Regions from separate parts of the Echinicola jeungdonensis genome, predicted to be linked through region 2. Evidence: riboswitches for the same ligand, from Rfam matches in the RefSeq annotation. Region 2 holds a riboswitch; each other region holds the start of a gene.
What was found. Region 2 has a riboswitch for S-adenosylmethionine ahead of QWY93_RS17185 (homocysteine S-methyltransferase family protein). Riboswitches for the same ligand answer to the same signal wherever they lie in the genome.
Positions count from the first base shown of each region.

Region 1 (7,826 bases), 120 kb from region 2:
AAGCAGCCAAACCTGCCAAAAATGCAGCCAGGAATCCAAATGCCAAAACGGCCCCTGAAATACTTTCTGCAATAGCAGGAGCTTCTATAAATTTTTTCATTTTCAGGGCGGAAGCTCCCAGGATAGGTAACAGGACCATTAAAAAAGAAAACCTGGTGGCTTTATCCTTTTCCACTCCAATCAAAAGGGCTGTGGCTATGGTTGATCCTGACCGGCTGATTCCAGGTAAAATGGCAATGGTCTGAGCAAGACCAATTATTAAAGCTTTGGAAAAGGAGACTTCACCTTCTTTTTTATGGACATAATGGGAAAATGTCAATAGGCAGGCTGTAACCCATAACATAGCTCCCACAAAAATGATTTTCCCACCAAAGAATGCTTCCACTTCTTTTTCAAAAAAAACTCCAACAATGCCAATTGGAACCATTGAAAGGAGGATTTTGGAGGTGAACTTGGTGCCCTCATTCCATTCAAACTTGAACAAATCTTTGATTATTGCCGCAATGTCCTTTCTAAAAACAAATACCGTACTCAATGCCGTCGCAGCATGAACCACAACGGTAAATAATAAATTGTCTGCAGCGGATACTCCCAGTAAGAAAGTTCCCAGCTCAATATGGCCACTACTGGAAACCGGAAGGAACTCAGTCAATCCTTGGATAATGCCAAGGATAATAGCTTCGAAAATGGTCATTTATTTTTCTGATTTGTAAAAAATGGCGTAAAACTCAAAAATAAAACCTGCTAATGTAATGATGGGCCCTATCGTCAAACCCATTGGCCCAAAGCCATGGGGATGGCCATCAAGACTGATGATCAAAAATCCAATGGTGATAATAACAATGCCAATGATCATCAATAAATAATTCTTTTTAGAGAAAGGAAGGTTGTTTTGATCCATTTTAATATAATTCGTCCAATGTCATGTTTAAATATTTGTTTACTGCACGCAAGGTGCTAAAAAATGAAAGAATGGCTCCCAATAAAATCAAACCGCCAAATAAGATGAACAGCATTTCATTATTTTGGAGGATAGCAAAGCCGTCTATATTGGCTTTGGTATATTCGATCAAACCGTAAAGAAGGCCCGAAGAAATTAATCCTGCCAAAGCCCCAAAAAAGAAAGATCTTCCTAAAAATGGTTTTCGGATAAAACCTTTGGTTGCACCTACCAACTGCATACTTCTGATCAGAAACCTTTGGGAAAAAAGGGCCAGTCGAATAGTGTTATTAATCAATATTATTACTGTCACCACCAATATCAAAATGAAAGCACCAAGGACAATACTTACTTTCAGCAGGTTTTTATTGATGGACTCTACCAGATCATTCATATAAGTGACTTCAAATACACCATCCATATCCCCAATTTCCTCTACTATTTCCTGCATTTTTTCACTGGTCTGATACTCCTCCTTAATAGAAATTGTATAGGAATCCCGTAAAGGGTTATCATCCAGAAAGGCTGTAAAATCTTCCCCGGTATCCTCCAGAAAGGATTTGGCTGCTTCTTCATCTGAAATAAAAGCCACTTGGGCACCATCCTCTTTTTGTAGTAAATAGGGTTTGGACTCTAAGCTTTTTCCAATTTTTGCCTTATCAGCATCCGAAGTGTTTTTATTCAGAAATACTTGCACTTCAATATTTTCCCTAATAATGCTGGTAAGAGATTTTGCCTGTATTACAATTACTCCGAAAAGTCCAACAATGAAAAGGGATAGCGTAGTACTAAAAAGTACGCTTATAAATTTAAAGCTTCCTAATCTTTTCTTTTTTCTTGAAGTGCTGCTCATGGGCTTTTTGAATTGTTCCAAAATTAATCAGCGATCCCAATTTAACCAATCTTATTGAAGTAAATTGAAAGGAAGATATACGCTTACAAATAACGGTGATAGGGGTAATATCTTGTTGATTTCTAATTTTTCCTTCTGGGAGTTTGATTAAGTCATTATTTATAAGGGGGTTAAATAAAAATCAGGGCCGACTATTTGAAGAAGGGAAACTATTCCCAAATCCCCTTGGGAACAATTTCCAAAACATGTCCAAATGGATCCTCAAAGTAAATACTTTTTAAACCATCCATCCAATCCTGTTCATGTGTGATTTTAATTCCCTTTTCCAGCAGGCTAGATTTGGTTTTTAAATAATTTTCCGCTTTTACCTCAAAAGCAATGTGCTGCTTCCCATGGGCAAAATGGGGAGGGAGATGGGTTTCATTAGCTGTAGTTTCCGGAATGAAACAAAGAAGTACGGAGCTTCCGCACCTAAAAAAAATATGCCTGCCATCTTCAATAGAAATGACAGGCATATCTAATTTTCCATTATAAAATGTTTTGGCTTTTTCAATATCGGATATATATAGGCAGGTTTCTTTTATTTGTGTATAATCCATAATTTAATTTAGGGAAAACATCGCTTATTTCAATGGTTGAAATCCTTATTCTCTACCTTAATTTTTGGATCCACTCACTCCAATTCCTCTTTGAAGCTATCAAACTGATAATCCTCTTTGATCATTAATTGAAGGTAATTAATTATTAGCTTTCTGGAAATTTCAAGAATTGTCTTCCAGATTAAATGATTTAAGTATATAGTTAATCTGTTCATTTTCAATCAAAAAGGCATCATGCCCATAAATCGATTTGATTTCCCTGTATGAACCTTTTGGTACATTTTTGGCAATAAACTGTGACTCTTCTTTTGTAAATAAAAGGTCGGTATCCACTCCAATGGCTAACACCCTGGATTTTATTTCCGATAGGGCTTTGGCGGTTCCTCCCCGGTTTCTTCCCAAATCATGACTATCCATTGCTTTTGATAAAGTCCAATAAGAAAGAGCATTGAACCTGTTAGACAGCTTTTGACCCTGATACCTGAGGTAGGAGCAGATTTTAAAATTGTCTGTTTTTTCTTCTGTATCCTTTTGAAATGCTTCAAAAGTTTGGTGGTGCCGATAACTCAACATTCCAATAGCCCTGGCTGCTTCCAAACCTTTTTTCCCAGCATCTTCATGGTTTTCGCCCCAGGTCCCATCTGCTTCAATGGCCATCCTCTGTGCCTCGTTGAAACCTATGGTCCAGGGTGAAGTTTTGGCATTGGAGGCAACAATAACAGTGTTTTTCACTTTTTCCTGAAGGTTGTAAGCCCATTCCAAAGCTACTTGGCCACCCAAAGAACCTCCTATTATCGTATCTATTTTTCTGATCCCAAGATGGCCTCTCAACTTTTCAAAAGCCATGGCCATGTCCCTGGTAGATAGTTGGGGGAAATCATAATAATATGGTTTCCCTGTTTTCGGATTGATGCTCATTGGTTGAGTTGATCCATAACAGGAGCCCAAAATATTGGCACATACGATAAAATTTTTGGTAGGGTCAAACAATTTATCTTCTCCTACTAGTCCACTCCACCATTCATGTACATTGGCATCCCCGGTAAGGGCGTGTAAAATCCACACCACATTATCTTTTTGTGGTGTCAGGTGACCTTGAGTGGTATAGCTGATCCGGAATTCCGGAAGGGATTCCCCGGATTCAAGCACCACTTCTTCATCACAGTGAAATACTTCTTGGGTCATATCGGAAATAAGATACGTAGATTGTAAATTCATGTGTTTCCTTTCTTTTTCAAAAGCGGTTTATAATTCCGCTCTGATGTCTTTTTGAATGGTCCTATGAAATTCACAGGCCATATTAATGGGTATTAGTCCATTCTCCAGTAAAATTTTATAAAAAGCCCCTTCAATTACTATTTGGTTCTTTGCTTTTAACTGAAATATATTTTCAAAAGGGTAAGGAAATTCCATTGGTTGATTTTGAATATTTTGTTTAGAAACTGGAAAAGGCTTGAAATGCCAAAGGCATTCCGGTTCCTGGGTTAGAACCGCATGGGCATCAGCATTACTTCATACATTTTTGGGTAAAATGTTGAGAAATAATTAAATGAAATGTTTTGGAGTGAATTTTTTGTTGTGTGCTTGATCCTTTTTATAAAATTCATATTTAAGAATTTATATTTCCAAATGAGGATATTCACATTTGGCAGGAATTGGCACCTTGGATTTTCCAGGTTGCCAGAGGGTCCATGAGCCTGTCTCTCACCTCTTCTGTATAAATCCTTATACTTTCTAAAAAGTAAAAGGATGACACAAATAAACGACGCTTATTTTGAATATCCAAGCTTCCAAAAGGGGATTTATAAAAAAATAAGATAATTTTATTCCCTATAAATCCAATAGGGAATACCTGAAAGTCCAAAATATTCAATGGAGTGGTTTGTTCATTTCTGAAAATTTCAGGCATTTAAGTTCCCTAAAAGTTAAATCATAAATTCTATGGGGTGTGGGAAGCAAATATTACAATTTCAAGGGTAGGGTATATTATTCTTTCAATGGGTCTAATTCCCCTAAATTAATAAAAGCACCAGTCGTATCATCCTGGTGCTTGATTTTGAGATTATTCAGTATTAGTTATTCTTTATTTTGCTCGTCCTAAGCCAATTTAACTTTAATGTTTTGGGCTTTTCTTGGACGGCTGGCTCCAAAGGTTCCCTTATGGATTTTTCCACGTTTTGTCTTCAAATCACCTTTTCCCATTACTTTAATTAGTTAAGATTAAATTAATTATTCTAATTTCAAATGTAATAGTAACCTAACAATTTGCCAAACTTTAAAATTGTTGAAATGTTGGATAAATGAAAGGAATGATTGATTTTATTTTTTAAATATCATATAAGGTATAAAAAAAATTGGTGTAAATGCGATAAACAAAATCTATTTATAAAAAAAAATCAAATACCCAATAAGTATTTTACTGGAATTTATTTGAATTAATCTTTTACTTTCTTGGCCTTATAAATATTCAGAAACCATTCTTACTGGGTAAATTGGTCAAAGTTTAGGGGTAGAATGATTTTGGTAGGCAATTCCTCTCCAATATCCTGATTGGTATTGAATTTTGGAAAATCCACAAGGGTAAACAAACGTAGGACCTCTTCATCCCTACCCCAACCTCCAGATTTCAGAATACTGGGTTGAAGAGAATTTCCCCTTTCGTCCACTACAAATTCAACCTCAACAGTTCCTAATTGGCCCCATTTTATTGCATCCATGGGGATATGAAGATTCTGACTTAGGAAATTTTTCCAAGTTTTATTGTTGAATATTGTTTGAGGTATTATTCCTGATGTGTTATGATCATGGGATTTGGCTCCATTTTTAGGCTCACTTTTGAAAACCTCTATTATTTCCAAAACTTTTTTATATTCTTATAATCCCTTTATAAGGCTAAATTCATATTGAAGTTCTCCGAGCTGAGCTATCACTACCCCATTTCTTAAAGCACTTACAAATTCATAATGGACAGGTGTCTTTAATCTTTTGATTTTGGCGGGAACTTTTACCGAATCCTGTGCAGCCAAAATTTGGTTTTTTTATTATAGAGACTGGTTGATGAAAGAGATAAGAAAGGAGAGGTCTTTTATCCATTGGTTTTAATGAAACCAAAGCCAAAAGGAAAATAGAAAGAGGTATTACTCCAAAAACTTTTAGCCAATTAATGTTTCCTGTTTTTTTGATCATTTCAATCCTTTTTAGTGTAGAAGGCTTTCCAAATTGATGACCAATTGGAATACCAGCTTTCTCCAAAGCCATTTTGGCCACTAGTATGGAATAAGATTGGCTATCGGATAAATGATTTAGTGCATATTGGTCTGCAGAAAATTTGTGTACATCCATTAAAGCTGCACGCATTGAATGAATGGCAGGATTGAACCAGAATAAAATGGTTAAAATCTGGTAAAACAATAAGTCCCAGGTATGACCTTCGTGGATATGGCCTAGTTCGTGGGAAAGAATTTGTCCTTTTTCCTGCTCACTCACCTTTATTGTATCATCCCAAAACAACTTGTTGAAGTAGGAAAAGCAGGGGCCATTCCAAAAGTTGGGATTAAAAAATATTGACCTTTAAGTTGGAAAGATGTTTGATACCATCCCTTTTCTTTTAGTTGTCGGAGCTGTAAGGTATGCCAAGAGAAACGTCCCAAAAGAAAGATCAAAACACATAAATAACCAATTATTAAATAATCTTTCCATTCTAGAAGAAGGGGAAGATTTGTGCTTTGCACAGTAAATTCGGGAAGACCATAAGTGACGATAATATCATTCCGTACTTCAGTTTGGGTTAGGGCTCTAAAAAAATCATTGTTCTTAAGGGAAATATTTGGCTTGTCAGATGACACTGGGATTTCAAGCAATGGTATGACCATCGCTATTAAAGGAGCCGTTAATAAAAATATCCTTGATAAACCAAAAACTTTTTGGTTTTTAAGGAAAACCTGGATATTCCGGATGATATTGACCCCTGTTCCGGGCATATTGACCCCTCTTTAGGAGAGGTTTGGTTTAATAATCAGATGGCCTGACAATTTTACATTTTTTTTCTGAGACTTTCCCCTTTCAGCTCGATTCTGTAGGAGGCGTGTACCAACCGGTCAAGAATGGCATCTGCGATGGTCGGCTCACCTATGACATCGTACCAGCTTGAGACAGGGAGCTGACTTGCAATAATAGTGGATTTTTTACCGTGCCTGTCTTCGATAAGCTCCATAAGATCGATCTGTTGCTGTTTATCCAGGTTTGTCAGGCCGAAGTCATCGAGGATGAGCAGGTCCGTTTTTGCCAGTTTATCAAAGAACCTGATGGCAGTGCCGTCCAGTCTGACCATCTTGATTTTGATCATGAGCTTTTGGGTGTTGAAGTAAGCGACCTTTTTCCCATGCACACAGGCCTGGTGGCCAAGGGCCGAGGCCAGGTAACTTTTTCCACAGCCGGTAGCCCCCGTGACAAGTACAGCATCCCCATTGGTTATATATTCCCCGGTTGCCAGGGTTGCCAGGAGCATATCATCCAGGCCCCTGGTTTTGTCCAGGGAGAGTTCTTCCAGTGAAGCTTTGTAACGGAACCCTGCGTTGGATTCCAGTCTTTTAAACCTCCTGTTGTCTCTTTCCTGTTCTTCTGCCTGTAACATAAGCTCAAGTCCTTCGGCAAGGGAGAGGCTTTGGTTTTTACGGGTCTCCTGTAGCGTTGTCCATGTTTGGCGCATGCCGTGGAGCCTGAGTTTGATAAGTTGTGTTTCGATCGGATTGGGCATAGTTGTTTAAAGTTTAAGTTATTGATATTGGTCATAATATGTTTTTCCCCTGACATTCCCGTGTTCAGGAAGTTCCCTGGCAGACGGCTCCGCTGTAGCTTCTGTCATATTGTTTTCCAGCATGTTCTTGATAAAGGTATAGGAGTATACTTTGTACTCCATGGCTGTATTGCAGGCTTTCTCCAGTCGCTCCTTATCCACCTTCCTGCCCAGGGCGAGCAGCCCGTCACAGGTCCTGTAAAGCTGTTCGGGGATCTTGCCCTGTTTAAACAGCAGGGAGATGTACCTGGACAAGACCTTTGAGTGTTGGGCGGCTTTGCTGCGGTAATATTCAGGACTTCTGTCCCTATAATGCTGGTGCTGGGAACACAGGTGTTCTTTGAGCGTGGAATAACTCCCTTGATTGAAGCCTCTGCTGTGTATGGCCACCCGTTCCCCTTTATGGAACACATAGAGCATACTCCGTGTATAGATCACCTTTACCCTTTGGCCTATCAGTGTATAGGGGACACTGAAATAGTGGTTGTCCCGGGCCAGATAGATGTGGTTGTTTTTGGCAACGGTCAGCCGGGCATAGTGTCTCAGCTCGAAGCGTTCCCCGGGGAGTTTCCCCAACAGGCCCTTCTCATCGGCGAGAAACTTCTCTTCCCTGCAGTAGGGCTTTTGCTGCATCCGGGT
Region 1 is NZ_JAUFQT010000002.1:775,700-783,525, reverse strand. It holds gene QWY93_RS16595 (undecaprenyl-diphosphate phosphatase) at 1-694, opposite strand, end outside; gene QWY93_RS16590 (DUF3098 domain-containing protein) at 695-901, opposite strand; gene QWY93_RS16585 (cell division protein FtsX) at 903-1,793, opposite strand; gene QWY93_RS16580 (VOC family protein) at 2,003-2,392, opposite strand; gene metX (homoserine O-acetyltransferase MetX) at 2,555-3,610, opposite strand; SAM riboswitch class I at 4,007-4,116, opposite strand; gene QWY93_RS16570 (30S ribosomal protein THX) at 4,490-4,594, opposite strand; gene QWY93_RS16565 (energy transducer TonB) at 4,873-5,250, opposite strand; gene QWY93_RS16560 (M56 family metallopeptidase) at 5,351-5,878, opposite strand; gene istB (IS21-like element helper ATPase IstB) at 6,426-7,148, opposite strand; gene istA (IS21 family transposase) at 7,167-7,826, opposite strand, start outside.
Region 1: another riboswitch for S-adenosylmethionine. It lies ahead of metX (homoserine O-acetyltransferase MetX); the one in region 2 lies ahead of QWY93_RS17185 (homocysteine S-methyltransferase family protein).

Region 2 (7,826 bases):
ATTACCCTTATTTTTGTGGTTAAACTGCAGCCCATGAGAATAGCCTTATTGATTCTTTTCTCCTTTTTTTTCAGCACCTGGGTAAAAGCCCAGGTGGATAACCATTACCAGCGGTCCAGCCTTTATTTTTATTATGGAACTTCCGGTGGCAACTTGAGGGATTTTGATGAGATGCTGGAATCCCGAGGGGCAGAGGAGCTTAAGAATAACTACCACACTTTTGGGATGGGATACCAAAACCGTTTCAATGATTTTATTTTGGGGGCTGAGATTTACCAAAATAATGGGGTGGGAATGAATTTCAGGGATTACAAAATTGATTACCGTACCACCCGCATATTTCTTAACGTAGGTTATTCCTTTACTGAAGAAGGCAAATTTCACCTGATCCATTACATGTCCATGGGCTTAGGCAGTCTTAATTTTGAAATGCTGCAGCATAGGGAACCTGAAAGTATCAATGATTTCCTGACAGACCCTGCCAGGGGTTATATTTTAAGGAAAAATAACTTGCATAAAGGAAGTCAATATTTTGGGGTTTTCTTGACCGAAATAGGATTTCAGATGGGGTATGACCTTATCTTTCCCCCTTATGAGGAGGTGATTACATTGATGAGCAAATTTGGTTATTCCTTTAATCCTTTTGAGGATTCCTGGGTAAAACAGGGAGTTTCTTTTGACAATATCCAAAGTGGGGCATTTTTTAGGATTGGAGCTGGGATATCACTTCCAAAGTCTAATTACTTTTACCGGGATGCATCCTTGTCAGCCCAATTAATTTATGGGTTGCATTTTACCAGGCCTAGCGAATTAAACCAACTATTGGAACAACATGGATGGCGTACTTTTTCTGGGATTCCCAAAAACTGGGGGGCTAAGATTTTGGGTGAAAACCGAGGGAATTTATATGGTGTAGATCTTTATAACCTGGCCTTGTCCAACCAGGCCTCTGATGTTTATGAGCAAACGCTTAATAGCATTCGGATATATGGGAATATTGGTAAAAAACTGTATGAAAGAAAGAACTTTGAATTGAGCCTCTTGGGAGGGTTAGGCTATGGACAATTGCGGTATTCCATGTTGCACTTGAGGAAGTTGGATTTTCCGGGATTGATGGACATTCCTAATTATGATGGAGAACTTAAAAAAGGGGGATTAATGGCCAAGCCTGAGTTTATCCTGGCCTATGCCATGCCACTTTCCAAGAAAAAATCTTTAGATATAATTTATTCTGTAAATGCGGGTTATGAGATGCCAATAGGAAATTATAAATTAGCAGATCTGAAAATGACCCAATTTATGAATGGCCCTTATGTCCAATTTGGATTGGGGGTAAGGCCATAAATGACCCAACTGCAAAATAGCCGGGAAAGCGTGAATTCATTTCAATCATTATCGATAAATAATGAATTCATTCTCGATGGGATAGGACAATAAATGGAAATTATTTGTTTCAATGTAACTAAAATCCATTAATTCCTGTTACCTTTGAAGTTGCTTATCGAGAAAGACCGAGGGAAGGGCCCTATGACGTCTTAGCAACCTGAAAACAAGGTGCTAACTCCCATCCTGATGCCACAGGAAAAGATGAGCGGTAGATAAATTACCCATTTTTCTCCCGGTTCTTTGCTCGATATGGTCCTTAAATAAAAAATGAGCATGAATACGAGAACCGATATATTACTCGAACAACTTCAAAAGAAAATATTAGTACTGGATGGAGCCATGGGCACCATGATCCAGCGCTATCAATTGGAGGAAAAAGATTTCCGTACCCCTGCCTTAGAAAGTCATCCAAAGGAATTGAAGGGGAATAATGATTTGCTTTCGCTTAGTAGACCTGACGTGGTCAGGGAAATTCACTTGGCTTATTTGGAGGCAGGTTCGGACATCATAGAAACCAATACTTTTAGTAGTACCTCTATAGCCCAGGAAGATTATGGACTGGAGCATTTGGCCTATGAACTCAATTTTGAATCTGCTAAAATTGCCAAAGAAGCGGCATTAGAATGCAGCCAAAAAACTCCCCAAAAGCCCCGTTTTGTAGCCGGTGCAATTGGGCCGACCAACAGGACTGCCTCCATTTCACCTGATGTCAACGATCCGGGTTACAGGGCAATTACCTTTGACCAATTGGCTGAAGCTTATACCGAACAGGTAAAAGGCCTATTGGATGGTGGTTCAGACTTGCTCTTGGTGGAGACTATTTTTGATACCTTGAATGCCAAGGCAGCCTTATATGCCATTCAGGAGGTTTTTGAAGAAAGGGATTTGCCCTTGGATCCAAAAGATGGGGGAATCCCAATAATGATTTCCGGAACCATTACAGATGCTTCCGGAAGAACGCTTTCTGGACAGACCACGGAAGCGTTTTTGATTTCGGTTTCCCATGTTCCTTTGATCAGTGTTGGTTTGAATTGTGCTTTGGGAGCAGAAGACCTTAGGCCATATCTAAAAGTATTAGCGGAAAAGGCACCGTTTTTTGTAAGTGCTTACCCTAATGCGGGGCTTCCCAATGAATTTGGACAATATGACCAAACAGCTGAGGAAATGGCCGGCCAGGTGGAGGAATTCTTAAAAGAGGGCATGATCAATATCCTTGGAGGTTGTTGTGGGACCACCCCTGAACATATCAAAAAATTGGCGGATTTGAGCGAAGGCTATTCGCCTAGGAAATTAGAAGAAGAACAAAAAGCAGAAGTATAACCAGTATGGTTAATATAAAAAAAGACAGCCATTTGAAGCTTTCCGGCTTGGAACCTTTAGTTTTTACGCCGGAATTGAATTTTGTTAATATTGGAGAACGGACCAATGTGACCGGATCCAAAAAATTTGCCAGGTTGATCCTCAATGGACAGTTTGATGAGGCATTGGAAGTGGCTCTCGATCAGGTCCGAGGCGGAGCCCAGGTGTTGGATGTTTGTATGGATGAGGGGATGCTGGATGGAGAAGCTGCCATGGTCCAATTCCTAAATTTGATTGCATCTGAACCTGAAATCAGTAAAATTCCAATAGTGGTGGATAGTTCCAAATGGAACATCATTGTGGCGGGTCTAAAGTGTATTCAGGGTAAAGGAATCGTTAACTCCATCAGTTTGAAAAATGGGGAAGAGGAGTTTATCCACCAAGCCAAGACCATCAAAAAGTTTGGGGCAGCAGTTGTGGTGATGGCTTTTGATGAAATTGGCCAGGCGGATTCTTACCAAAGAAGAATAGACATATGTAAGCGGAGTTATGATATCCTTACCAAAGTAGTGAAATTCAATCCACAGGATATCATTTTTGACCCCAATATTTTCCCGGTGGCAACTGGGATGGAAGAACACCGGACCAATGCCATTGACTTTTTTAAGGCCACCAAATGGATCAAAGAAAACCTTCCCGGTGCAAAAGTAAGTGGAGGGGTCAGCAATGTAAGTTTTTCTTTCCGGGGTAATAATCCGGTAAGGGAAGCCATGCATGCTGCCTTCCTTTATCATGCGATCCAACATGGAATGGATATGGGAATTGTCAATCCCACTATGTTGGAGATTTATGATGATATTCCAAAGGATCTTTTGGAACATGTGGAGGACGTGTTATGGGATAGAAGGGAAGATGCAACCGAGAGATTATTGTCCTTTGCAGAAACAGTAAAGTCTTCCGGTAAAAAGGAAGTCGTAAATGAAGCCTGGAGGTCCGAGCCCGTTTCCAAAAGGATTGAACATTCCTTGGTGAAAGGGATTATCGACCATATAGTGGATGATGCAGAGGAGGCAAGACAGGAATTGAAATATCCATTGAAGGTGATTGAAGGGCCATTAATGGATGGAATGAATGTAGTGGGTGACCTGTTTGGGTCTGGAAAAATGTTTTTGCCACAAGTGGTAAAATCCGCCAGGGTGATGAAAAAAGCGGTAGCCTATTTGGAGCCTTTCATGCCAAAAGCTGGAGAAGAAGGTTATGAAGAGGGAAAAAGCTCCATCAAAAAAGTACTGTTGGCTACTGTAAAAGGTGACGTTCACGATATTGGGAAAAATATTGTAGGGGTGGTACTGGCTTGTAACAGTTACCAGATTATTGACCTTGGGGTGATGGTGGATGCACAAAAGATCATTGATGAAGCTATAAAGAACGATGTTGATATAATTGGCTTAAGTGGACTGATCACCCCATCGCTGGACGAAATGGTCAATGTGGCTTCTGAAATGGAGCGGCAAGGAATGACTACCCCTTTGCTTATTGGTGGGGCAACCACTAGTAAAATCCACACCGCAGTAAAGATAGACCCTGTTTACAGTGGTACGGTTGTCCATGTTTTGGATGCTTCCAAATCTGTTCCTGTTGCAGGAGAGTCCATTAGTGATGAAACCGCCGAAAGCTTTCATAATAAGATGAAGGCTAACTATAAAGAGCTAAGGGAAGCTCATGAAGCCAAACAACAAAATAAAAAAATGGCTACTTATGAGGATGCCAAGGCTAATGCTACTGTTATAGATTGGGAAAATTACAAACCGGTAAAACCTACCAAATTAGGGGAAACAGTTTTGGATCTGGACTTGAAAACTCTTAGGAATTACATTGACTGGACACCGTTCTTTAGTACATGGATGCTTTCCGGTAAATTTCCCAAAATTTTCGAAGATAAGGTGGTAGGGAAAGAGGCTAAAAAACTCTATGATGAAGCCAATGCCATGCTAGATAAAGCCATTGAGGAAAAGTGGTTGGCTGCTAAAGCAGTAGTAGGTTTATACCCGGTGAGGCGAATGGGTGATGATTTGATTGTTTTGGATGAAAATTTCAACGAAACCTCATTTGAATTTCATTTCCTAAGACAACAGGGTAAAAAAGGAAAAGGTGTTCCAAATCGTTCCTTAATAGATTTCCTTCATCCTGACCAAGTTGATTATTTCGGTGGGTTTGCCGTGACCGCAGGTTTGAACATGGAGGAAAAAGTAGCCGAATTTAAGGCCAATGGGGATGATTATAATGAAATCATGTTCAAAGCCCTTGGAGACCGCCTGGCAGAAGCAGCTGCCGAATATATGCATGAAGTGGTACGGAAAGACCTTTGGGGATATGCAGACAAAGAAAACTTTGAAAATGAAGATTTGATCAAAGAGGCTTATTCCGGCATTAGGCCTGCACCTGGTTATCCGGCCTGTCCAGAACATTCCGAAAAAATTACCCTTTTTAATTTGCTCCGTGCCGAGGATAATATTGGGGTCAATTTGACGGAAAGTTTTGCCATGGTACCGACTTCCTCTGTCAGTGGATTCTATTTTGCCAATCCGGAAAGTAAATACTTTGGACTGGGTAAAATCGGAGAGGACCAAGTGGCCAGTTATGCTAAAAGAAAAGGGGTAAGTAAAGAACAGGCCGAAAAATGGCTGTCACCAAATTTGGCTTACCAACCTAAATTGAAACCTGTGGTAAAATAATTTTCCATTGAGAAAAACCATGACATACATGGATCATTATTACAGATTTTTGAGGTTTGTTCCATGCATGACAGCGATTACAAAAAATATACATGAAAGTAATAGATCACATTAAGCAATCGAAAAAAACACTTTTTTCATTTGAAATTCTCCCTCCATTGAAAGGGCAAAGTCTGGACAATTTAATGGATGGGATCGCACCTTTGATGGAATTTAAGCCTCCATTTGTAGATGTTACCTATCACAGGGAAGAATTTATATACAAAAAACATCCCAATGGCCTGCTGGAAAAGGTGAAGACCAGGAAAAGGCCTGGGACGGTTGGGATTTGTGCGGCTTTGATGAACAGGTACAAGGTGGATGCGGTTCCTCATTTGCTTTGTGGTGGATTTACCAAAGAAGAAACAGAAAATGCCCTAATTGACCTTAACTTCATTGGTGTGGAAAATGTACTGGCTTTAAGAGGAGATGCGCCCAAGTCTGAAGCCAGATTTGTTCCTGAAGAAAATGGCCACCATTTTACCAATGAGTTGGTTGCACAAATTATTGATATGAACCATGGTAAATACTTGTATGAGGAAACTGAAACGGGTTTTCATACGGATTTTTGCATTGGTGTGGCGGGTTATCCGGAGAAACATTTTGAGGCTCCAAGTCTTAAATTTGATCTCAAATACCTAAAGGCCAAAATAGATGCTGGGGCTGAATATATTGTGACCCAAATGTTTTTTGACAATAATAAGTTTTTTGATTTTGTAAAAAATGTCAGGAATGCAGGTATTGATGTGCCTATTATTCCCGGTATCAAACCTATTACCACCTTGGGGCAGATTACCATGCTCCCAAGAACCTTTTTCCTGGATCTGCCGGATCCATTGATGGATGAATTGGAAAAATGCAAGAACAATAAGGATGTAAAAGAAGTGGGAATAGAATGGGCTATTCAGCAAACCAAGGAATTGGTTGATTTTGGGGTGCCCAGTGTCCATTATTACACCATGAGCAGGGCAGAAGCTGTAAGTAGAATTGCCCGGGAAGTATTTTAAAAAAGGCCACCTTTAGGTGGCTTTATTGTATTAAGTAAATAGACTTTTGTATCAAGTGGCTTTTATCGTCCAATTGGTCATCATTTGCACTGAGGGCCTAGTTTGTCCAGCATTTGCCATGCCATTTTATCGAAAAAAGAGGATAAGCTCAATCTACTTCCTTCAAGTTTTCCCGCAACATGCATTGTGAGACTAAAAATTGGGATCTTTGTTTTTTAAAGCTAGCCCTTTTCGATCTTCGAAAAAATTGTCCTAAAAGTTAAACTGATCCTAGGTCTGGTTACTTTTTTGGTGGGGGGTAAACGGTGGAGCCAGTTTGCCTGTGTATTTCCTTTCATTAACAATAAGCTTCCAGGTTCTAGGATAATAGAAATAGATTTTTTGGATATTTTATGTTTAAAATAAAATTTTCTTTCAGCCCCCAAACTCAAAGCTGCAATAACAGGTTGTTGGCCTAATTCGGGTTCATCATCACTGTGCCAGCCCATTCCTTCCTCTCCAAAATGATACAGATTTAATAAGCAGGTATTAAAGGAGGAATCTGTTTTTTCCTCAACGCTATTTTTTAGTCCCATTAACTCTTTGGTCCATGGCAAGGCTTTTTTTGTAGCGTTGGAGTAAGTATATAAATAAGGTTTATCGCCAAACCAGGCCACCTTTCTTTTAGTAAGGATCTTTTTGCCAAAAATATTGATTTCATCCTGTTCCCAGGGTATGGAGGTTTGAAGGTCTCTAAAATATTTTTGGGCGGAATTGTCATCCAAGATCTTTTCCAAATAATAAACCTCGCCATCATAGGGGAGAAGGTTATTCCTGGAACTGGGGATAAATCGATTCATGAGTATTTTAAATTAGCTAATTTTGGTTTCTGAGATAAAAAAAATCATTCTCCATATTCCTTAGCAGACTCCCAACCCAACATCGCCATTTTCCGGTCGCTTCCCCATTTATATCCCCCAATGATTCCTGAAGATTGAATTACACGGTGGCAGGGAATAAGGTAAGCAACAGGATTACGACTAATTGCGGAGCCTACCGCCCTGGCTGCATTGGGGTTTTGAATGGTTTTGGCCAGTTGTCCATATGTGCTAAGTTGACCCAATGGAATTTTAAGTAATGCTTCCCAGACTTTTAATTGAAAATTGCTTCCTTTTAAATGAAGGTTTATTGGGCTGTGGGGAAGACTGTCCCGGGCAAAAAACTGTATTGCTTTTTGTTGATGCTCATCCATTTGTTTTTTGGTTTTCGCTTTTGGGAATTGGGCCGTTATTTTAGTTCTAGCCTGTTGGTTTTTGTCCAGAAAATCAATTTGGCATATCCCTTTCGAGGTGGAAGCAATAAATAGTTTTCCAAATGGGCA
Region 2 is NZ_JAUFQT010000002.1:900,336-908,161, reverse strand. It holds gene QWY93_RS17190 (hypothetical protein) at 34-1,344, shown strand; SAM riboswitch class I at 1,496-1,594, shown strand; gene QWY93_RS17185 (homocysteine S-methyltransferase family protein) at 1,660-2,706, shown strand; gene metH (methionine synthase) at 2,712-5,420, shown strand; gene metF (methylenetetrahydrofolate reductase [NAD(P)H]) at 5,513-6,466, shown strand; gene QWY93_RS17170 (alpha-ketoglutarate-dependent dioxygenase AlkB family protein) at 6,688-7,305, opposite strand; gene QWY93_RS17165 (bifunctional helix-turn-helix domain-containing protein/methylated-DNA--[protein]-cysteine S-methyltransferase) at 7,350-7,826, opposite strand, start outside.

Region 3 (7,826 bases), on a different contig from region 2:
CATGCCCATTTTCCTTGCCCTTTTTTATAATGGACCTGAAGGGAAAAAACATGATTTTATCAAAAGAGGCAACCTATCTCTAACTTGAAGCAGACCAGAAACACCTATTGGCTAAAATTCAGGTGCCCGAAAAATTTTAATCAGTGAAATCAAATAGTTGAAAAAGTGTCAATTTCACTTTTATTTTTTAGTGGACTTTCCGAAAGAATTAGGGAAAATGATATACCATTTTGATGTTTTTTCGTTAGAGTATAAAATGGTTCATTTTTGGAAGACAAAAAAAAAGAGGAATCTTTAGAAGATTCCTCGAATGGGTTTATTCTAACTGACTAACAGCCGTATATATTTTGGAAAAAAGGACGCCGATCCTCTTTTTTTGAACCAAAACTTCTTTAAACATAGTGATAATAATTTTTAATTCAATAAAATATTAACAAAAATCCCCTAAACCAATTTAAATGTCACTACACACAAAAATGAATTCCTCAGTATTATATAAGGCAAAACTCCTAATTTAAGAAACATTAACAACATCATTAACCATATTTAACCCAATTAATAAAATGATCACTAAGTTTCTTTCCTGTTTTCAACCCTTCTATTTTTTTTAATTTTTATTCAAAAAAAAAAATTCGGCAGGTGAAAAAATTGACATTTTATTAACAAAACCCCTGAAAAAGTGTATTTTAAACACTTATTACACTAAATATTTTCCTTTTTCAAAACTTTTGCAGGTACCACAAAAATCAATTGATCATAAGGATCTCCATTTTTTTTCATAAATTCCCATCAATTAACGGGTTAAATCAAATGAAGTATTTATCAAAACAGTCTTGTTTCAAAATATTTTTAACGGTAATTCTTTTGGCTGGAATTTCCATTTCAGGAAACACTCAAGAAGTATCTGGCAAATTCCAGGAAGAAGTCCAACAAATTGTCCAAAAAAACCCCATTCCAAAGCAAGGCCCACCAGTCTATCTTTTTACAGGAAGTTCCAGTATCCGGATGTGGAAAGATCTTTCCTCCTATTTTCCGGAAATTGAAACCATTAACACAGGATTTGGAGGGTCTCAGACATTTGAACTTCTTCATTATTCCCAGGAATTGATCCTCCAATACCAACCCAAAAAAATATTTATTTATGAAGGGGATAATGATATTGCCGCAGGAAAAAAACCAATGACCATATTAAAAACCACTAAAAAGCTGGTAACAAAAATCCATCAACAATTACCTGATGCCCATATTATCCTGATAAGCCCGAAACCCAGCTTGGCAAGATGGCACCTACAAGAGGAATACCAAAATCTCAACCGCCTACTGGAGATATATTGTCAAAAGCAGAAACAGGTATCCTTTGCCAATGTTTGGAACATCATGTTGGATGAAAATGGTCAACCAAAGGAGGATATTTTTATTGAGGATGGATTACACATGAATGCCAAAGGGTATGATTTATGGGCTAAGGTTTTGAAAGAATTTATCCCATAAATGTTACCTTATTTTTATAGATACCGTTCTGCATTTTCAAAAATTTGGATTTCCCATTACCCTACCTTTACTTTGCAAGACCCAAAGGAACTGATTTATACAGAAGAGGTGAGAGAACAGGCTTGTTGACCCTCTGGCAACCATCCTCAGCGGCGAAAAGGTGCCAAATCCTGCCCGAAAATAGGGGACTATAAGTTAGATGAAATGAGAACACTTACTTTGACACCGATTATTTTTATTAACAAACCCGAAGAAATATATTTACCTCTCCATTTCGGGATGCATTTTTACGAAACCCTAAAAGGGGAAACTCAATATTTAAACAGAATTTAACACTGCAAGAATAATAATATGTCCGAAAAACATTTTGAAACCCAGGCAGTAAGAATTGCTTCCTCCAAAACCAATCAAAGGGAGCATTCCTCACCTATCTTCATGACTTCAAGTTTTACCTTTGATAGTGCAGAAGAAGCTCGGCAGATGTTTGCTGAAGAAATCCCAGGAAACATCTATTCAAGGTATGCCAATCCCAACAGCACTGACCTTATAGAAAAAGTATGTGCAGTAGAAGGTACAGAAGACGGCATTGCCACTGGTTCTGGCATGGCTGCCATGTTTGCAACCATGGCTTCTATATTGGAACAAGGGGATCATATTCTGGCTTCCAGAGCCCTATTTGGCTCCACTCACCAACTGCTTACCGGAATATTCCCTAAATGGGGCATCAGCTCGACTTATGGGGACATTTCCGATATCGCCAATTGGGAAAAATTGCTTCAGCCGAATACCAAAATGATATTCATTGAAACCCCTTCCAATCCCGGTCTGGAAATCATTGACCTGGAATGGATTGCTGCTTTTGCTAAAGCTCATAACCTTATTTTGGCTGTGGACAATTGCTTTGCTACCCCTTATTTACAACAACCTGCCAAATGGGGTGCGGACCTCGTAGCCCACAGTGCTACCAAATATATTGATGGACAAGGTAGGGTTTTGGGTGGACTGATCCTTGGTAAGGAAGAATTAATCCAAAAGGTCCGTTATTTTACCCGGCATACAGGACCATCAATTTCACCCTTCAATGCATGGATCCTTTCCCGAAGTATGGAAACCCTAGCTGTGAGAATGGAAAGACACTGTGAAAATGCATTGAAAGTGGCTACCTATTTTGAAAACAATCCTCATTTGGAATCTGTCAAATATCCATTCCTGAAAAGCCACCCTCAATATGAATTGGCAAAAAAACAAATGAGGCTGGGCGGAGGCATCATTACCCTGACCTTAAAAGGAGGAATTGAAAGGGCAAAAAGGTTTATTGACCAATTGGAACTAATTACCGTGACGGCAAACCTTGGAGATACCAGAAGCATCATTACCCACCCCGCTTCTACTACCCATAGCAAGTTGACGGAGGAAGAAAGGGAAAGGGTTGGGATTTTACCTGGCCTAATCAGAGTTTCAACAGGTTTGGAACATCCTGATGACATTATTGGGGATATAGAAAGAGCCCTTGAAAAATCCAAATAATCATTTAAACCCCTTTGGAAACTTGATCACCAAAGGGGCTTTTTTTTTGTCGCACTTTGTCCATTTTTTTCGTCTAGATCATAACAAAAGCCCTTTACCATGAAATACACCTATTATTCCATCTTGACTCTTTTCTTTCTATTGGTTTCTTGCGTGGATGAAAGTCCCAATAAAGGGGAAATTACTCCCAATTTGAGGGCATTAGAGGAAACTGAAAAAAAACTGGTAAATGCCGGCACAGCATTTTCCGTCAGGTTATTTCAACAACTCAGTAAAGAAGAAGGGAACCTATTTTTCAGCCCTTTCAGTATCCATCAGGCATTGTCTATGGCCATGAATGGCAATAAGGAAGAATTGCTCGAAGAATATCTGGAAACACTTCATTTTGATAATATATCGCTCGAAGATGCCAATTTGGCCAACCAAGGACTCACTAAATTCCTTAAGGATGTGGATCCAAATGTAAAGATTAACATTGCCAATAGTATTTGGTATCAAGAGGGACTGGATTTAAAATCCCAATTTCAAGAAACCCTTCAAATGCAATACCTGGCTACTATTAGCAGCCTGGATATGCAATCCCCGGGCTCCAAAGAAATTATTAATCAGTGGGTGGACGATCAAACGGAGGGATTAATTCAAGACTTAATTGACCAGGTTGATCCTGCTGCTGTCATGTATTTGATCAACGCCATTTATTATTATGGCGATTGGAAATACCAATTTGATCCCCAAAACACCACCGAACAACCTTTTCACATTTCTTCCTCGCAAACTACGCCGGTTGAAATGATGCGGTTGGAGGAAGCTACGACATTAAAGACATACCAAGCAAACGGGTTCAAATATTTAGAAATCCCCTATAGTACAGGGCAATATATCATGGGAGTATTATTGCCAGATGCCTTTAACTTGGAAGAAGCAAAAAGCAATTTCAATTTGAATAATCTTCATGCCTGGCGGGAAGAAGCAAAAGAAGGTAATATCAAGCTGGAAATGCCCAAATTCAAAATGAAAATCAAAATCCAAAACTTAAAAGAAGACCTAATTGAAATGGGGCTAAGCACCCCTTTTCAGCAAGATCCAAGAAATTTCACAGAAATATTTGAAACCCCAACAGAACCCCTAAAAATAAGCCGGGTAATTCACGAAGCATTAATTGAGGTAGATGAAAAAGGAACAGAAGCAGCTGCTGCCACAGCTGTAGAGGTAGTGGTGACTTCTGTTCCAGCAGAACCACCTGTAATTCGACTGGACAGGCCATTTGTATTTTTCATTCAAGAAAAACACAGTGGAACCATCCTCTTCATGGGTGTTCTTAAAGACCCTTCCAAACTTTAAACTCTCATTCCCGAGGCTCTAAACCCCTGGCCTATTTTTTTAATAAATTGGATGAGTAATAATCCACTTCCAAGGCTTCCAGTCTATTCAGGTGTTTTTTAAGCCTTTTCCTGTACTCTCCCCAATTCCGCTTTTCGTTTCTAGTCCAGCCCACTTCCGCTATTCCTAATAATCGTGGAAAAACCATGTATTCCAATTCATCCATATTAGTAATGGTTTCGGTCCAAAGGGGAGCTTCAACTCCTATTATTTCATCTTTGCCGATCCCCTCTATAAGCTCAGAAGGTTCCCAGAGATAAGCGCTGTCCAACTCAATAAAACCTGCCCAATGTAATCCCAAATGGGTAGTGGAATCATATTGCATATCCAAATAGGTTTTCCAGGCCGGGCTCATTATTATTTTTACTCCTTGGTCTGCCCCAAGCTTTGCATTCTCTGGATTGGACCAAAACTGAACCAAAGACTCAGGCCTCAGAGCTGCCTGGGCCACCTCATCCCAGCCAATCATATTTTTCCCATAAGAATTGACCGCATCCTGTACCTGTTCAATAAAGAGGATATAATCTCCCAACTCAGTAGCATGAGCTTCATCACCTCCAATATGGATGTAGGGCCCCGGAGTGATTGCTGAAATTTCCCGGACCACATCATCCACAAATTGATAGGTTATTTCTTCGGTTAAACATAAAGAGCTAAACCCAACCTGGGTTTTAGTATAATTTTCACGGGCTTTCCCATCGCAGTTAAGCTCTGGATAGGAAGCCAGTGCTGCATGTGTATGGCCAGGCATATCGATTTCAGGGACAATGGTAATGTACCTTTCCAGTGCATATTGTACAATCTCTTTATATTCATTTTGGGTATAAAATCCACCTACTCCACCACCAACCTCTGTACTTCCGCCAATAAGGGTAAGCTTTGGCCATGATTTGACCTCTATCCTCCAGCCTTGATCATCTGTAAGGTGCAAATGCAAAAAATTGATCTTATATAAAGCCAAAATATCAATATACCTTTTCAATTCTTCCTTCTCAAAAAAATGTCTGGCCACATCCAGCATGGTTCCCCTGTAAGCATATTCTGGCTTATCAACGATTAAGCCAGACGGGATCTCCCAGGAGGTCCAAAACCAACCTTTGGATTCAATATTATTTGGCAATAACTGCCTGATGGTTTGGATCCCATGAAAAATCCCTGCTGGAGTATTTGCACTTAATGAGATAAATTCCGGTTTAATTTCAAGACGGTAGCCCTCGTCCCCCAACTTGGGGTCACTTTCCAACTCAAGGGAAATAAACCCGCTTTTCCTTGTAGTATCATAGGGTACAATTTCCAATTCAAACCCGGTTGAGGGCCGGACCAAATTAACCAAATAATTCCCCATCCGCTGCAATTCCTTATTATTCTCCTGAATCAGGATTTGTGTATCATCCCCTAAGGTGAACTTTCCTTCCCCTTCTTTAACCAAATTGGGCAACGGAATTAATGGTGCTTCCGTAATTGTAGGGTGTGAGGTACAAGCCACTATGCCCAATAATAAATAACCCCACCATATTTTCATTTTGATAACCAGTCTATTCATAATCATCCGAACTTTCAGAATTAAACTAACCCTAGCTCAAATATATTAATATAAGCTTTATAAGGGGAAGATGAGGGCCTTCAACCATAACAAAGCTTAAAAAACACCTTTACACCCCAACATTTAAAATCTATGGGATTATATTTAACCTTTGAAAAATATCAACATCATGAACATTAACAACATTATACAAACTCGTAAGAATTTTATCAATCTAATCAGTGACCTGGACATTGACCAATTAAACCAAATACCTGAAGGTTATAATAACAATATCATCTGGAATTTTGGGCATATCATCGTCACTCAACAACTACTCTGCAACAAGTTTTCAGGCCTTCCTTTATTAATTGATGAGGATATTTTGGATGCATTTAGAAAAGGGAGCAAGCCTGAAAAAAAATCAGCAGTGAAGTCCTGGAAAAGCTAAAATCCATGGCCATTGCTAACCTGGAAGCATTAAAGGAGGATTTGGAAAAAAATAAGTTTTCAGAATACCATCCCTATACCACCAGTTTTGGAATAAGAGTAAACAATATTTCGGAAGCCATTGCATTTGATGCCATGCATGAGGCTATGCACTTAGGATATGTTATGGCCCAAAAAAGAGCTTTACTTTCTTAAAAATCAATTGGAGCTGAAAAATCAAAACATTCAGCTCCTTTCCTCGATTTTTCATCTTTTTTCATTTGGAATAATGCAGCCTATTGGAGGATAAAAAAGAACCATATTATTTATTGATTTTTTTTAAATCCAATAACCAAAAAAACATTTTCAATTGGCCAATAACTCAATTAAAAATAGACTTAAAAGCTTGATTGGCCTTTATTATAAAATCACCAGTACCGGACAGCTCATTTTAGTTCTTAATTAAACTAAAAAAGTGGACCTTCTGCTTTTCACATATAACGTGAACAAATTCGGTTTCCGGCATCACCTCTCCATCAATCTGAAAATCGGCTCCATCATAATTCTTGATTTCTACCTCATGGCCCGACCAAATTTTGGTAATAGGGGAATCGGAAAGCTCACCACGAAACAAATCCAGGGAAAGCCCAACCAAATCCTCCAAGCCATCTGGGTTCAAGGCAATTACCTCCAAGTATCCATCATCCATTTTGCCCTGAGGGTTAATATTTGCTCCGGTACCATAATAACTCCCATTGGCAATAACCACCATTTTAGCTTCTATTTTGATCTTTTTATGATCAATATTCACTTCAAACCGATAAGGCCTCATTTCAAAAAATTGTGAAAGTGTACTTTTGAAATAAGACATCATCCCCCTCTGTGTCTGGTTGGAAAATTTTTTCACCAACCCTGCATTAAACCCAAAATCACTCAAATGCAAAGAGATTTCGCCATTGATTCTCAATAAATCCATGGCCATAACCTTATCTTTTTTCACAGCATAAATAGCATCAGAAACTCCATGTATGCCCAAACAGGTGGCCAAGCCATTGGCTGATCCTAAGGGAATGATGCCCAAAGGAATGGATGTCTCCAAAATAGCACTGACTACCATTTTTACGGTTCCATCTCCCCCTCCGATCAAAATTCCATCCCATGAGGATTCATCAACAATTGACTTTATTTTTTCACAATCATTGTCTCCCGTTGTTTCCCATATGGTGAGTTCTATTCCATGGAGATTTCCCTTGATCCAATCTTTAATATCATTCCTGTCGATATCCCCCCCGGATATTGGGTTTAAAATACATAAAAACTGCTTAGCCATAATCATGAATGGATTAGTGAATTGCTTTTGGCATGGCGAATAGCTTCCTCCGTAGAACTAACAAAAACCATCTCTGGTGAATCTGGAGAATTATTGATTTGCTTCAACAATATCTTTCTAGCCTCATTCATTTCCTTTTTGACCTGC
Region 3 is NZ_JAUFQT010000001.1:2,879,612-2,887,437, reverse strand. It holds gene QWY93_RS12010 (SGNH/GDSL hydrolase family protein) at 811-1,491, shown strand; SAM riboswitch class I at 1,584-1,688, shown strand; gene QWY93_RS12005 (trans-sulfuration enzyme family protein) at 1,843-3,018, shown strand; gene QWY93_RS12000 (serpin family protein) at 3,118-4,359, shown strand; gene QWY93_RS11995 (beta-N-acetylhexosaminidase) at 4,391-5,941, opposite strand; gene QWY93_RS11990 (DinB family protein) at 6,111-6,371, shown strand; gene QWY93_RS11985 (hypothetical protein) at 6,377-6,565, shown strand; gene QWY93_RS11980 (diacylglycerol/lipid kinase family protein) at 6,801-7,679, opposite strand; gene QWY93_RS11975 (App1 family protein phosphatidate phosphatase) at 7,682-7,826, opposite strand, start outside.
Region 3: another riboswitch for S-adenosylmethionine. It lies ahead of QWY93_RS12005 (trans-sulfuration enzyme family protein); the one in region 2 lies ahead of QWY93_RS17185 (homocysteine S-methyltransferase family protein).

Region 4 (7,826 bases), on a different contig from region 2:
ATTTGCTTTTTAAGGTTTTGCCAAGTTCTTTAAGATCATCTTCCTGCCCCACAAAACCTGTAATAAGAGTGACCTGTTTTCCGCCTCTGGCCTTTTTATCGAGCATAACCTTGAGGTATTGTTCTTGGGGGGAAAGGGTTTCTACATCCCCTTCATCAAATTCAAATTCAAAATCAGCATTGGTGGAGTATACTACACCTTCTCTTTTTTTCCAGTCGTTATTCTTTTTTTTACTCATAATTATTTGATTTTCATCGTCCATACCGGTCTTTTGGAATGGTTGACTATATCCTCTGCAATACTTCCACTTAGCAGATGCATAAAGCCAGTCCTGCCATGGGTGGCCATGGCAATCATGTCCATATTGTGGTCTTCCGCATATTGGATGATGCCTTCTTCTTCAGAATCACTGTTATAGATCTCTACCCTGGTATGGTTCAATTTATATTTTTCCACTATTTGCTGGATTTTCCCTTTGGAGTCCCGGGTGTTTTCAAACATACTTGGGGTATTGATTTTTACCAAATGTAATTCGGCTTGCAAAGCTTCCTGTAATTTTTTCAGTGAATTAATTACATGGGAACTTTTCTCGGAAAAATCACTGGCAAAAATGATGTTTTTAATTTTATCAGGGGTTATTCTCCCCTTAATGGTAATCACAGGACAGTCCGCGTGACGTACCACTTTTTCCGTATTGGAACCAATCAGTAGTTCTTCAATCCCACTGGAACCTTTAGATCCCATGATAATCAAATCTGCAGAAATATCGGAAACTTCTTTGGAGATGCCAGCATAGGGGTTGCCAAAAGTGATTTTTGAACTGAATTTGTAAGGAACATCTTTTTGGCTCCTTTTTATTTCCTCCATCTGCTTTTTTCTCTTTTCTACCAATTCGATCATGAATACATTATTCATTTCAGCACCGCCAACGCCAACTTCCCCCATCGTGCTAAAATTTTGGGAGGTAGGGATTTCAATAACATGGAGTAATTTAAGGTGCCCCTGTAAGTTGGTTGCCAGGCCTTTGGCAAATTCAAAAGCATTTTCGGCTTCTTCGGAAAAGTCAAATGGGACTAGGATGGTTTTCATGGTTTTGTGCTTTAATATGGATTTTGTGTATTTTCTAAGTTAAAATACAAAAAATGCTCATTTAAAACTAATTCGTTATAACCATTTTAGAGTGGGTCCATTTACTTGATAAAGTATTGTTTTTTTAATTAAGTTTTAAAAAATAATAAGCCCAATTCCAAAAGCCATCACCCATAGAAGAGTTGAAATGGCCATCTTTTTAAGATAAGGATCCAATTCTTTGGAGGATTTCTTTTTACCCACTGAAGAAGCCACTTTTACCATGATTGGAGAAATCAATAAAGCTAAAAGTCCCCCCAAAGCATTTTCCAGGGCTACAAAAAGTAATAAGCAGCCATTGCCTGCAAGTATAAGGCCCCAGTTATACACTAATGCAGCTTTCCTTCCAATTCTTACTGGAATTGATTTTTTTCCTGCGTTTTTGTCAGATTCAATGTCCCTAATATTATTGATGTTTAGGACAGCAGTGCTGAAAAAGCCCAGTGAGGCTGCGGGGAATAGAAGAGGAGCAGAAAAACTTAGACTATGAAGAAAATAAGTTCCTAAAACCCCTAAAAGTCCAAAAAAGATAAATACAGAAAGGTCTCCCAAACCAATATAACCATAAGGGTTGTTTCCAGATGTATAGGTGATGGCTGCATAAATGGATAACAGCCCCAAACCAATAAATGTCAGGACCAACCACCAACTTTCCAGGGCAACCAATAAAAGTGCAAAGCCACAAAGAAATGACAGGGAAGCCAAAAATATCATGGCTCTTTTCATTTCCCTGGGTTTAATAATACCGGATTGAACTGCCCTGATAGGGCCTTCTCGTTCAATACTGTCTGCTCCATGCACACTGTCCCCATAATCATTGGCCAAGTTGGAAAGGATTTGGAGGAAAGTGGTGGTTAGGGCTGCCAAAATCAATATCTCCCATCGAAATGTTTGATGGTAATAGGCAATAAAACTGGCCATAAGGATGCTTGCCAATGCCAGGGGTAAGGTTCTGAGCCTAATGGCATGTAACCAAGCTTGTTTCTTGCTTTTAAGAGAAATTTCCACGGAATAAATAGAGGATTTGGTTGGGGAACATTAGGAGAAGTGCAGGGCCTTTAGGCTTCTCCTAAGAGTTCCAGGATTTTATCATCCATTGGGTTGACGGAGGAAGGAAAGAAATGAGTAAGCTTACCTTCCTCATTGATAATGTATTTGCAGAAATTCCAGCTGGGTTCTTGATTGTTCCACCCATTTAACTCTCTATCTGAAAGCCATCGATAAAGAGGGTGTTTGTCCGCCCCGGTGACTGAAATTTTATCAAACATTTTGAAGGTCACCCCATAGTTTTGGCTGCAGAATTTTTTGATATCCTCATTGGTTCCGGGTTCCTGTCCTCCGAAATTATTGGCAGGAAAGCCCAGAATAACGATTTTATCTCCATACTGTTGATGCAAATTCTGCAAATCCGCATACTGAGGGGTATAACCACATTTAGAAGCAACATTCACCAACATGACTTTTTTGCCCTTGAATTGCCCAAACTCAACAGGGTTACCATCTATGTCATTGACTTCAAAGTCATAAAATGATTTTTTCACTTGTATGGGTTTTGTTGTCACTGTAGGTTTTATGCTTTTTTGATCGTTGGATTTGGCATGACATGCTACTAATGCCAAGGCCAGGCAGAAATAAATTAATTGCTTCATATTACATCCTTTCTGGAACATTAATACCTAATAACCTCATTCCGATTCTAATAGTTTTGGCAACCTGAGCGGAAAGGGCCACACGGAATGATCTGACTTTTTCATTTGATTCACTGAATATAGGAAGTTCAGCGTAAAAACGGTTATATTCCTTGGCCAAATCAAATAAATATTGAGCCAGAACAGCCGGGGAGTATTCTTCTCCTGCTTGTGCCAGTTTTTTCTCAAAATCGTTTAACAAAATGATAAGTTCTTTTTCGGTGGTTTCCAAGTTACCCAGGTCAGCAAATCCATTTAGGCTGTAATCCACTTCAATTTGGTCAGCTTTTCTTAGGATTGCAGAAATCCTTGCGTGGGAGTATTGAATAAATGGACCAGTATTTCCCTGGAATTCGATGGATTCCTGGGGGTTAAACAACATCCGCTTTTTGGGGTCTACTTTTAATAAGAAATATTTCAAGGCTCCCAGTCCCAGAATTTCATAAAGCTCTTTGGCCTCTTCTTCAGAAAAACCTTCAATTTTCCCTAATTCCTGGGTGTGTGTAGCAGCCGTATCCACCATTTCTTGGATCAGGTCATCAGCATCTACTACTGTACCTTCCCGGGATTTCATTTTTCCGGTAGGCAAATCTACCATTCCATAGGAAAGGTGGTAAAGGCCATCACCATAGGGGCGGCCCAGCTTTTTCATGATTTTGAAAAGGACATCAAAATGATAATCCTGTTCATTGCCCACTACATATACGGACTTGTTAATTTTATAATCCTTATACTTCAGGTCAGCAGTTCCCATATCCTGGGTGATATAAACAGATGTTCCATCACCACGGAGAACCAACTTTTCATCCAACCCTTCTTCTCTGAGATCAGCCCAAACGGAATTATTGTCTTTTTTGAAAAACACTCCCTTTTCAAGTCCTTCTTCCACAATGTTTTTGCCCAACAAGTAAGTGTCTGATTCATAATAAAGCTTGTCAAAGCTCACCCCCATTTTTTTGTAAGTGGCATCAAAGCCTTCATAGACCCATCCATTCATGGTTTTCCATAATTCCACGGTGGCAGGATCATTGGCTTCCCAATTTCTGAGCATTTCCTGGGCAGCCTGCATGAGGGGCGCTTCCTTTTTGGCTTGTTCCTCCGACATGCCCTGGCTCATCAATTCCTTGATTTCCTCTTTGTAGGCTTTGTCAAAAAGTACGTAATATTTTCCTGCCAAATGATCCCCTTTTAATCCACCGGATTCAGGTGTTTCTCCCTTTCCGTAAGCTTGATAAGCGACCATGGATTTGCAGATATGGATTCCCCTATCATTGATCAGGTTGGCTTTGATGACTTCATATCCATTGGCTTCTAAGATCTGGGATACTGCAAAACCAAGAAAATTGTTTCTTAAATGGCCCAAATGAAGGGGCTTATTGGTGTTAGGAGAGCTGAATTCCACCATCACCTTTTGGTTTTTGGAAGGTAATTGGCCCAGGTTTTCCTTTTGGTATATTTGTTGAAAAACTTCCATCCAGGAAGCTTCATTAACCGAAATATTCAAAAAACCTTTCACTACATTGTATTTGCTCACCAATGAGCAATGTTCCTGAAGGTAATTCCCGATCTTTTCACCGGTAGCTTCAGGTTTCATCTTGGTGTATTTTAAATAGGGAAAAAGTATAAAAGTGTAATTCCCCTCAAATTCCTTCCTGGTAGGTTGTAGGGCCAAACCATTTGCGGCTACAGGGTGATCAAATTCGGTTTCAAAGGCTTTGCTTATGGCAATGAGTATTTCTTCTTGGATTGTCATTGAATTTTGTAATTAAAAGTTTTGCACCTGGGAATTGAATCTTTTCCCTAAGGGTTTGCCTTTTGGTGGTCGTCTTTAACATATATAAACACCACCCTTTTCTATTCACCCTTATCCATGAACAAATCATGTCAAATTCCTGGAAGGAATTTGGAGCGTTGAAGGGTTAGGAATTTATTGGCACAAAAGTAGTTAATTTTGGGCATAAATTGTAAGTGTTAGCTAACATGATAGCCAGTTTTCTGGATACAATAATTGAAAAGCAAATATGAGAATTGAGTTGGTATTTAAGAAAGGTTATTTAAATTCCCTTAACGTGGGGATTGCGGGTGCAGGAATTAGAATTGGCTAAAGGTTAAATGCCCTTCTTCTTTTTGGTCTGGTTATGAGTGAAATCTGTGGTGTTAAATTTTATCATTTAATTCCCTACAAAATCTATAGGGTTGTTGTTATTTAAAAATAAAGTATTACATTTGAAAAAATTATTAGTGAAAAGCCGAAATGGTAAGTAGCTGATTTTATAAAGAATAGGGGAGAGAACAGGCTCTGGGAACCTATAGCAACCTAACCTTAAAAAGGCAAAGGTGCTAAAACCTGCCTAAATCAATTCAAGGACCTATAAATGTTAGCAATGATGAAAAACAGACGAATGCACACTTGCCCATTTCAAGACAACCGATGTTGATTAATTTTCAACATTTTAAATTATTACTAATAATCCAATTGAAAAGACACCATGACAGCAATAGCAAATTCATACAATCATTCAGAAAAAACTTCCCAAACATTTAGCTTCAATTCAATAAACAGAAATGAACCCAAAACCAGTCAGCCCAAGGATTTGTTGAACTGGCTGGAAGGTCATGAAGCAGTGGAAATTGAAGGGATTGGAGGTTTTGATTTTAAAAACTTCCCTGAATCCCAGAAGAAATTTCAAACCATATACTTCCATTTGAAAGGAGAAGTGGAGTCCTTTTATTCACTTTTCAGGGGATTGGTCCTGGCAGGTCACCCCAAAGAAGTGTTTATTGAAAGTATTCATGAAAAGAGGTATTTTACCTTAAAATACTACCAAAGCAATGAAGGCATCGCAAAGGCTTATGTCAATAAGCTTTTTAAGTTGATTGAAGATGAAATCCGCTTCAAAAAAGTATTGAAGAAGATTATTCAAAATCAAAAGAAACATCAATTGGAGGAGAGCTTGCTTTATAGTGAACTTTCCTGATAAAAAGAAAAGAAATTCATCCATTTCTTATCAAAGCTTCCGTTTATGAACGGAAGCTTTTTATTTTTTAGGGGAGGAGGAAGGGGTGAAAAAGGCTGATCAACCTTTGGTTCTGGAATTCCCCAAATCAGAAATTAAATGATAACAGGTTGATTTTGAAATGGCTTATTTTTTCCAGATAGATTTTTGCAAATTAGCTAAAGTCATTAATTTGATTTCCCCAATTATTAATGCAATTTTCGAATCAAAAAGTCATAAACCTCCATTGCCTAATGAACAAATACATTGATTTAATTAAACAAACTTTTGATTTTCCCACCAAGGAATTCCATGTAGAGGAAGATCAACTTTTATTTAATGGGGTGAATCTTATGGATATCATCCATACTTACGGGACACCGTTAAAATTGACTTATCTTCCCAAAATCAGTGAAAGCATTCAGAATGCCAAGAAATACTTTGGCAAAGCCATAGAAGACCACGATTATCATGGGAAATATACTTATTGTTATTGTACGAAGTCTTCCCATTTTAGCTTTGTATTGGATGAAGCACTTAAGAATGATATCCACATCGAAACTTCCAGTACTTTCGATATTCCTTTGGTTCGAAGTCTTTATAAAATGGGTAAAATCAGCAAGGAGACTTATATCGTTTGCAATGGGTTCAAAAGAGAATTGTACAAGGAGTACATAGCTGGTCTGCTTAATGATGGATTTGTGAACTGTATTCCGGTTTTAGATAACCTGTCGGAAATTGATTATTACCTTGAGCATGTAAAAGTCCCTTTTCAGGTGGGAATTAGAATTGCTGCTGATGAGGAACCTAAATTTGGTTTTTATACCTCCCGTTTGGGGGTGCGGTACAAGGATATCATCGAGCTTTATGAAACAAAGATTAAAGACAACCCGCAAGTCAGTCTAAAGATGCTCCACTTTTTTATCAATTCAGGAATCCGGGATACTGCCTATTATTGGTCCGAACTGACCCGGTTTATTCAGAAATATGTTGATCTGAAAGCCATTTGTCCAGAACTGGACACCATGGATATTGGAGGAGGCTGGCCCATTAAGACCAATGTGTTTTTTGATTACGATTACCAGTATATGGCCGATCAAATTATCAAAAATATCAAGTGGATGTGTGCCAAAAATAATACTACCGAACCCCATATTTTTACTGAATTTGGAAGTTATACGGTGGGAGAAAGTGGTGCGGTGCTTTATTCGATATTGGATCAAAAACTTCAAAATGACAAAGAGCTTTGGTACATGATTGATGGATCTTTTATCACCCAATTGCCCGATAGTTGGGGGCTCAACCAAAAGTATATTATGCTTGCTGTTAATAATTGGAAAGAAGAGTACCACAACATTTCCTTGGGAGGTTTGACTTGTGATAGTATGGATTATTATAATTCAGAAGCTCACCAATATAATATATACCTTCCCAAGAAAAATGAGGGAAAGCCCCTATATATTGGCTTTTTTCATACCGGAGCTTATCAGGAATCCCTTGGAGGTTATGGTGGAATACAGCATTGTTTGATTCCTGCACCCAAGCATGTACTTATAAACCGGGATGAAGAGGGAAACATTACACACGAATTATTTGCTGAGGAACAAAAAAGTGAAAATATGTTGAAGACCTTAGGATTTTAAATGGCAAAGGCCCGTTGAAAAACGGGCCATTGTAATCTTTTTTTATGAGATTGCAAATCAATTTCTAAGCACAAATTCAAATGGTAGAGTTATAAGGGTGAAATTGAATACTTCACCCAGTTGGGAGAAAAATACTATAGCCTTTGGGTATAAATCTTCTAGACAAAGTCCTCGGTTAAGTGGGGAGTTGTCTTTTTTGTCCACTAAGGTGATCAATTATTTGGCCCTCAGTGGACCAAAATTCCCCCATGCAATCTGCGGTTAAGCAACTGTGGACAGGCAAAATCCCTATTAAATCCCCAACTTTTAACTGATTTACCAAACCAGTGCTGGCTTGGATCAGGCCATGTTCTTGTGAAATACTTTTTAAA
Region 4 is NZ_JAUFQT010000001.1:3,088,889-3,096,714, forward strand. It holds gene QWY93_RS12875 (translation initiation factor) at 1-238, opposite strand, end outside; gene QWY93_RS12880 (universal stress protein) at 241-1,089, opposite strand; gene QWY93_RS12885 (1,4-dihydroxy-2-naphthoate polyprenyltransferase) at 1,225-2,136, opposite strand; gene QWY93_RS12890 (glutathione peroxidase) at 2,187-2,777, opposite strand; gene argS (arginine--tRNA ligase) at 2,779-4,569, opposite strand; SAM riboswitch class I at 5,085-5,194, shown strand; gene QWY93_RS12900 (hypothetical protein) at 5,306-5,794, shown strand; gene QWY93_RS12905 (arginine decarboxylase) at 6,067-7,455, shown strand; gene QWY93_RS12910 (alanine racemase) at 7,631-7,826, opposite strand, start outside.
Region 4: another riboswitch for S-adenosylmethionine. It lies ahead of QWY93_RS12900 (hypothetical protein); the one in region 2 lies ahead of QWY93_RS17185 (homocysteine S-methyltransferase family protein).